Regions from separate parts of the Chryseobacterium tructae genome, predicted to be linked through region 1. Evidence: riboswitches for the same ligand, from Rfam matches in the RefSeq annotation. Region 1 holds a riboswitch; the other holds the start of a gene.
What was found. Region 1 has a riboswitch for S-adenosylmethionine ahead of QWZ06_RS00390 (TonB-dependent receptor plug domain-containing protein). Riboswitches for the same ligand answer to the same signal wherever they lie in the genome.
Positions count from the first base shown of each region.

Region 2: linked by a shared signal. The riboswitch ahead of QWZ06_RS24580 (TonB-dependent receptor plug domain-containing protein) and the one ahead of QWZ06_RS00390 (TonB-dependent receptor plug domain-containing protein) in region 1 are both predicted to bind S-adenosylmethionine.

Region 1 covers NZ_JAUFQR010000001.1:76,068-80,285, forward strand. Annotated here, with positions in the region: gene QWZ06_RS00385 (alpha-amylase family glycosyl hydrolase) at 1-1,682, shown strand, start outside; SAM riboswitch class I at 1,775-1,880, shown strand; gene QWZ06_RS00390 (TonB-dependent receptor plug domain-containing protein) at 1,976-4,218, shown strand, end outside.
Region 2 covers NZ_JAUFQR010000003.1:189,063-193,280, reverse strand. Annotated here, with positions in the region: gene pckA (phosphoenolpyruvate carboxykinase (ATP)) at 1-860, shown strand, start outside; gene QWZ06_RS24585 (type II 3-dehydroquinate dehydratase) at 1,049-1,456, opposite strand; SAM riboswitch class I at 1,699-1,795, shown strand; gene QWZ06_RS24580 (TonB-dependent receptor plug domain-containing protein) at 1,879-3,012, shown strand; gene QWZ06_RS24575 (hypothetical protein) at 3,099-3,272, shown strand; gene QWZ06_RS24570 (SusC/RagA family TonB-linked outer membrane protein) at 3,356-4,213, shown strand.

The sequences.
Region 1 (4,218 bases):
CACAGGAAAAAAACTGGCAGTCTTTGATTAATAAAATTACCTATCTAAAGAACCTAAAGATCAATGCCATTGAATTATTGCCTATCATGGAGTTTGATGGTAATCTTTCGTGGGGATACAATACATCTTTTCATTATGCCTTAGATAAAGCATATGGAACTCCTGAAAAATTCAAAGAATTTGTTGATCTCTGCCATCAGAACGGAATCGCAGTTATTCTGGATGTAGCCTTTAATCATGCGACCGGACGTTCTCCTTTAGTGAGACTTTGGAATATAGATCCAGATGGAGATGGTTACGGTGATGTGGCTCCAGATAATCCTTACTTCAATCAGGTTCCTAAGCATTCCTATAATGTGTTCAACGATTTTAACCATACAAGTCCTTCAACGCAATATTACGTTGAAAGGTGTCTTCAGCAGTGGCTGACAGAATATCATATTGACGGATTCCGTTGGGATTTGACGAAAGGGTTCACTCAGAACTGTTCTGAAAATGATGAAAACTGTACCAATGCCTATCAGCAGGACAGAGTGAATATTATGAAGAACTATGCAGACAGACAATGGGCATTTGATCCGAATTCGTATATGATATTTGAACATCTGGGAACCGATGCTGAAGAACAAGAATGGGCTAATTATAGAGTGGCAGAAGGGAAAGGAGTGATGCTATGGAACAAACAGACTGAGCCTTATAATCAAAATACGATGGGCTATAGTGAAAATAGCAACTACGATCGTATGAATCATAGTCTTCATGGTTTTACCAATAGGCATGCTATAGGATATGGTGAAAGCCATGATGAAGAAAGGTTGATGTTTAAAAATCTTGCCTATGGAGCAGTTAACGGTAATTATAGCGTTAAAAACCTGAATACAGCTTTAGAAAGAATGAAAACTTTTGGAGCTACCTTCTTTACCATTCCTGGGCCGAAAATGATCTGGCAGTTTGGAGAGTTGGGTTATGAATTCAGTATCAACAGATGTGCAGATGGAAGCATAAACAACGGATGCAGAACAGATGAAAAACCTATAGCTTTCACATTAGGATATGATACTGATGTGAATAGAAAGGCTGTTTATGATACTTGGGCCAAAATTATTGATATCAGAAATACAAATCCGGTATTTAAATCCAAGACCTATAGTATAGAATCAAATAATCTTGCGAATGATCCTAATGGATTGATTACAAGGATTTATGTATATGACAGCACTATCAATGGCATGAAAAATGTGGTAGTTCTTGCTAATTATTCCACCTCTGTACAAAATGTTGTGCCTTATTTCCCTTATGTCGGGCAATGGAAAAACCTGATGGATGATACCATTTCAAATTTTAGCTCTACTACAGCTCCTATTACTTTGCAGCCAGGAGAATTCAGGATCTTTGGTAACTATGCCGGAGCTCTGTCAACCTCTGATGTAAATGCTGTTAACAAATTATCTCTTCAGATTGCCGATAATCCGATAAAAAATGGTTCTGTACAATTAATTTTTAACAAAGCTAAAAATGGAGAAATTACCATCTTCGACATCAGTGGTAAAAAACTGGATACATTCAAGCTGGATAAAGAGAATGGTATTTTTGAACGAAAGATCAATTATCCACCGGGAACTTATCTGGTTCATCTGAAATCAGAAACCGGAATGGCGGTTCAAAAGATGATCGTAAAATAAATACAAAGGGCAAATCAATAGATTTGCCCTTTTTTTCTTAAGGGGAATGAGTGTTTTTTGCAGATTTGAAAAATTAGTCTACCTTTGCACTAGATTTATCAAGAAAGGTGGAGGGATTTGGCCCAATGAAACCTTAGCAACCTACATGATTCCAGAAATGTAAAGGTGCTAATTCCAACCCGAAAGGGGAGATAAGTGAAGTCAATATTTCTTATATGAATTCCATTTTCTTGAAGTCTTGTATTGCTGCAGAATAACCTGCGGAAGAATATTATTAATTGGCAAGAACAAAGATGAAAAAATTAAGCACAGCAGTATTACTGCTAGGGACAATTTTGGTTGCTGCCCAGGAGCAGGAAGAAAAAGGAAAACAAATCGAAGACATTATCATCGTCGGAAACCGTAACGTCAAAAGAACAAAACTGGAGACCCCAGTTCCTGTAGATGTAATTAATATTGATAAAGTTCAGAGGTCATCTCCACAAATGACGGCTCAGGATCTCCTTAATTATGTGATTCCTTCATTTAATTCAGTAAGACAATCTGCTTCTGATGGGACAGAACATATTGATCCTGTAACATTACGAGGAATGGGACCAGATCAGGTGCTGGTATTGCTTAACGGGAAAAGAAGGCATACAACCTCACTGGTAAATTATCAGAATACCGTCGGGAATGGATCTGTAGGAACAGATTTAAGTACGATTCCTGTTATTGCCATTGAAAAGATTGAAGTGTTAAGAGATGGTGCAGCAGCTCAATATGGTTCAGATGCCATTGCCGGCGTCATTAATATTATTCTAAAAAAGAATGCAGGTGCTTCAGCAAGTTTAACCTATGGATTAAGTGGAAGAAATGATGGTGATACCTATCAGGCAGGAGTAAATTACGGAACTTCTTTAGGGAAAAGTGACGGATTTATCAATCTTTCATTGCAATTAAGCCACAGAGGAAAAACAACGAGAACCCAAAATCATGATCTTGATATTTTTGGAAATAACTTTGCTTATGAATTTGCAGATAATCCTGCTGTTGCAAGACAAAATGATGATGATGAGCTTAGGAAAAGAGGATTGACAAGAGACGATTTTAATTTCCAGATCGGAGATGCTCAGATCAGACAGGGACAATTGTTTTTCAATTCAGAATATCCCCTGAATGATAACTTTAAATTCTATTCCTTTGGAGGGTTCAGTATTAAGGAAGGGAAAGGATATGGCTTCAGAAGACTTCCCAATGAGGGTTTTAATATTGTTAAAGAAATATATCCTAATGGTTTTCAGGCAATCCTGAATTCTCAGATTTATGATATCTCTTACGCTGTTGGGGCAAAATATAATGTCAATGACTGGCTGGTGGATCTGAGTAATACCTTTGGAAGCAATACCTTCAATTATAACGTAAGCAATACCAATAATGCTTCTTTGGGGATAAAGTCACCCACCCGTTTTTATGCTGGGGCACATAGTTTTTTGCAGAATACGGTGAATCTTGATGTTTCAAAAAAGATAAAGAACTTCAATGTTGCGTTCGGGGGAGAATTCAGATTTGAACAATATCAGATTAAAGCAGGAGATCAGGCATCTTATACCCAATATGATGTAAATGGAAATGTTGCCACAAAAGATTCTAAAGTGATCGGTGCAGGAGGTTCACAATCCTTTATTGGTTTTTCACCGGATAATGCTTTGAAAAAAGACAGGCACTCAACAGCTGTTTATGTTGATGTTTCTTATGATCTGGCTAAAAAATTGAATATTGATGCTGCTGCCAGATTTGAAAACTATTCAGATTTTGGAAGTACCCTTAACGGAAAATTGGCAGTGAGATATGAGTTTGTGAAAAATTATGCAGTAAGAGCAGCCGTAGGAACAGGATTCAGGGCACCATCGCTTCAGCAGCAGTATTTTAATAACTCTTTTGCGGATATTTCTACTTCAGGGGAGGGAATTGTAAGGAAAGGAATTTTTAATAATGACAGTCAGGCCGCACAGGTTCTCGGATTTGATAAATTAAAACAGGAAACATCCGTTAATGGAAGTGCTGGATTCACCTTACAGCCTGCTAAAGGACTTTTTATTACTGTTGATGGATATATTATTAAAGTTAAAGACAGAATTGTTATTACCAGCAACATCACAGATGCCAGACTATCTGATGTTTCAGTGGTTGGAGAAGGAAATGCAGTGCAGAGCGGTAGATTCTTTGCCAACGCCATTGATACTGAAACAAAAGGAGTAGATGTAGTAGTTTCCTATGATTGGAAGCTGGCTGGCGGAAACTTGAATGTCAATCTGGCTGGAAATTATACCGAAACTAAAATCACAAATTTTCACTTTCCGGAAAACCTGGGAACTCCTCAGAATGAATTCTTTGGCCCCGATCAGATCAATATTATTGAAACTTTATCACCTAAAACAAAAGCTTCATTGGGACTAACTTATGGAATAGGGAAATTCAATTTTCTCGTGAGAAATACCTATTTTGGCCAAGTGATAAGAGATGGGTATCCTTTTGGAGAAGTCCAGAAATTTTC
Region 2 (4,218 bases), on a different contig from region 1:
CAGCAGATCCGAAAAGGTACCTTATCGGTGATGACGAGCACGGATGGGATAATAACGGAGTATTCAACTATGAAGGAGGATGCTACGCTAAAGTAATCGACCTATCAGAAGAAAAAGAACCGGATATCTTCAGAGCGATCAAAAGAGATGCACTTCTTGAAAACGTTGTAGTGAACAATGGACAAGCAGATTATACTGACGGGTCTATCACTGAAAACACAAGAGTTTCTTATCCAATCTATCATATCAACAAAATTGTATTACCATCTAAGGCTGGTCATGCGAAGAAAATCGTTTATCTTTCAGCAGATGCATTCGGAGTACTTCCTCCGGTTTCTATCCTGAACGAAGATCAGGCTCAATACCACTTCCTTTGCGGTTATACTTCTAAATTAGCAGGGACTGAAAGAGGAATTACTGAACCTCAGCCATCTTTCTCTCCGGCATTTGGAGAAGCGTTCCTTACATTACACCCAACAATGTATTCTAAAACATTGATCGGAAAAATGAAAGAACACGGAGCTAAAGCTTATTTAGTAAATACAGGATGGAATGGTACTGGTAAGAGAATTTCTCTAAAAGATACAAGAGCAATCATTGATGCAATCATTGACGGATCTATCGATAACGCTCCTAAAACTCAGGTTCCAATCATGAACCTTGAGATTCCTACTGAACTTCCAAACGTTTCTACAGGTATCCTTGATCCTAGAGATACGTACGAAAATACTTCAGAATGGGAAGAAAAAGCAAAAGATCTTGCTTCAAGATATATCAAAAACTTCGAACAGTATTGCGGTACTGAAGAAGGGAAGAGACTAATCCCTTCAGGACCTCAATTGCAAGAGCAAACTATCTAATCAGATAAAGTACAAATAGAAAGCCTCATCATTGATGAGGCTTTTTTATTTTTACTCTCGCTGATTAAGCTGATTTTACAGATGTTTGGGGAAAAATATGAAACCCTATAAAAATAAGATCTGCGTAATCTGCTAAATCTGCGAGCAAAATATTTATATATTATAAAATCTGAAGATTCATGATTTGATTATTTCAAACTCAGGATTGCCAATCTGTATCCATCCATCCCAAATCCGGATAAAACGGCATCGGTATTGGCTGCTGTAACGGATTTCTGTCTGAATTCCTCCCTTTTATAAATATTGCTGATATGAACTTCTATTTTTGGCTTTCTAATATTCTTCAGACAGTCAGCGATCGCATAAGAATAATGGGTAAAAGCCCCTGGATTAATTACAACAGCATCAAAATCATCTTCCTGAAGCCTGTTGATCAGTTCGCCTTCAATATTGGATTGATAATAACTTAATTCATGAGTGTGAAACTCAGATTTTAAGTTTTCCAGATATGTTTCCATAGAAATATTTCCGTAGATCTCAGGTTCCCGGGTTCCTAAAAGATTTAGGTTTGGCCCATTTATAATCAAAACTTTCATTCTATAAAATTAAAAAGTTTTTTCAATTAAAGGTTAAAAACTTTAGAATCTCTTGTGTTTTTGTAATTATAGTATTGATAATGATATTTGTCATGTTTAATAAAATGATAATCGTTATAATTCCTTTTTGTGGAGGGTTTTAATAAAAACTTATGTTAATTTTTGAAAAATTATCATGAAAATCTATAAGTCTACTTGTTTTATAGACTAAAAGTTTATAGCTTTGCAACCATATTTCGATCGGCTTATAAAGAAAGATGGAGGGAACTGACCCTACGAAGTCTTGACAACCTGCATTGTGTAAGGTGTTACATTCAGCCTTTAAAGGAAAAATAAGCATTTGGTTTATCGTATTTATCGATGCCCTTTGCTGACTTTTCGGTAAAGGGCAAAATTTTAATATATGGTAAACAAAATTGATTATGATTAGTAAAAATTTATTCAATTCTAAAATTTGGATTCCGTCAGTTGCTGCCTTTTTTCTAGGGGTGGTAAGTGTAAACGGACAGAATTCCAAACCTAAAAAAGATACTCTTAGAGAAAAAGAAATTGATGAAGTGGTTGTAGTAGCCTATGGAAAGGCAAAAAGAAACAGCTATACCGGATCAGTAGCAACAATTTCCAGCGATAAAATCAATAACAGACCCGTAACCAATGTTACGAAAGCATTAGAAGGACAAGTTCCCGGAATTCAGGTTACGGGTGCTTCAGGGCAGCCTGGAGCTACCGCTACCATCCGAATCAGAGGAGTAGGCTCGGTAAGTGCTTCCAGTGAACCTCTATATGTTGTAGATGGAATTCCTTTTGATGGAAATATCAATGGAATCAGTCCTAATGATATAGAATCCATCAGTGTACTAAAAGATGCCACTGCAAGTGCTTTGTATGGTTCAAGAGGGGCAAACGGAATTATTATCGTTACTACAAAGTCTGGTAAAAAAGGTGAAGCAAGAGTCAACTTTAATATAAGTCAGGGATTCTCAGGCAGAGCAGTAAAAGACTATGAACAAGTAAATACTGATCAGTATTTCCAATTATACTGGGAGGCAATGAGAAACGGATATCAGTCTGGTTCAATTTCAGCTCAGCAGGCAGCGCAGATGGCGACGGATAATATTATTTCTAATTTAGGGATTAATCCTTATGGAGCTAATTATCCAAAACCAATAGGCACTGACGGAAAGTTATTACCGGGAGCAAGAGCTTTATGGAATGATGACTGGAGAGATGTTTTACAAAGAGTGGCTTCCAGAAATCAGGTAGATCTTGATATCAGTGGTGGAAGTGAGAAAAGCAATTATTTCTTTTCATTAGGATATTTGGACGATAAAGGAATGGCGATTGAGTCAGGGTTTAAAAGATATAATACAAGGTTAAAGATTAATTCAGAAGTTAAAAAGTGGCTGAATGTTGGGGTGAACCTAAGTTATACCAACAGTATTCAGCAGGCTCCGAGTTCTTCAGATTCTAAGGCAAGCAATATTATTCAGGCTGCGAGAGCGATTCCATCTTTCTATCCATACTTGAAAGAAATCCTGACGGTTCTTACGTATTAGACGCTGACGGAAACAAAGTATATGATTTTGGGAGATACAGACCTACGGCAGCACTTCAGAATCAGAATTTAGCGGCAAGCTTACCATTGGATAAGAATGAAAATAAGATTGATAACTTTTCAGGAAAAGGTTTTATGGAATTAACATTCCTTCCGGAATTGAAATTTAGATCAAGCTTTTCTGTTGATTTGGTGAACTATAATGAACATTATTATACGAATCCGCTTCTTGGCCAAGGAAAGAGACCGGAGGATCTGTAAGAAAGACCAATAGCAGAACGCTTTCCTATACCACCAGTAATATTCTTACCTATGATAAGAGGTTTGGCAGGCACCATATTAATGTGTTAGGTGGACATGAATTTTACAAATATGACTACCAGATTATTTCTGGAAGCAGACAAGGGTTTTCATTGCCTAATTACTATGAACCTGATGCCGCTTCTTTATTGGTAGATTTCGGAGGAAACAGTGATAAGTTAAGCTTATTAAGTTTCCTTGGAAAAGTGGAATATGACTTTGATAATAAATACTTCTTATCCGCATCAACAAGAGCAGATAGCTCTTCAAGATTTTCAAAAAATAACAGATGGGGAACATTTTGGTCTGTCGGCGGATCTTGGAAACTTTCAAACGAAGAGTTTGTTAAAAACCTGAATTTCTTTAATCTATTGACGTTGCGTGCAAGTTATGGTGGACAAGGAAATGACAAATTACAAAAGCCAAATGGTTCAGCTCTTTATTATGCTTACCAGGAATTATATAAAGATTCACCGCTTGCTGGTGAACCCGGAAAAACATTAGAAAAAGTAGGTACTCCTAATCTGATATGGGAAACGAACCTTAACCTGAATGTAGGGTTGGAGTTTGCGATTCTTAATAACAGGATTAAAGGTAATGTAGAGTATTTTGAAAGAAAAAGTAAAAACCTGTTGTTTAACGTACCGGTGGCTCCGTCCTTAGGAATTAGTGACTATCCGGCCAATGTAGGAACCATAAAGAATACTGGTTTTGAATTTTCATTGTTTACTACACCTATTAAAACGGAAGATTTCCAATGGAATGTCGATGTTAACCTAAGTACTTTAAATAATAAAATCACAAAATTACCTAACGGGCCACTTGTGATTGGAACGACTAAGCAATTGAATGTAGGAGGTTCTGTTTATGATTTTTTTACATTCAGGAATGGGCAGGGGTAGACCCA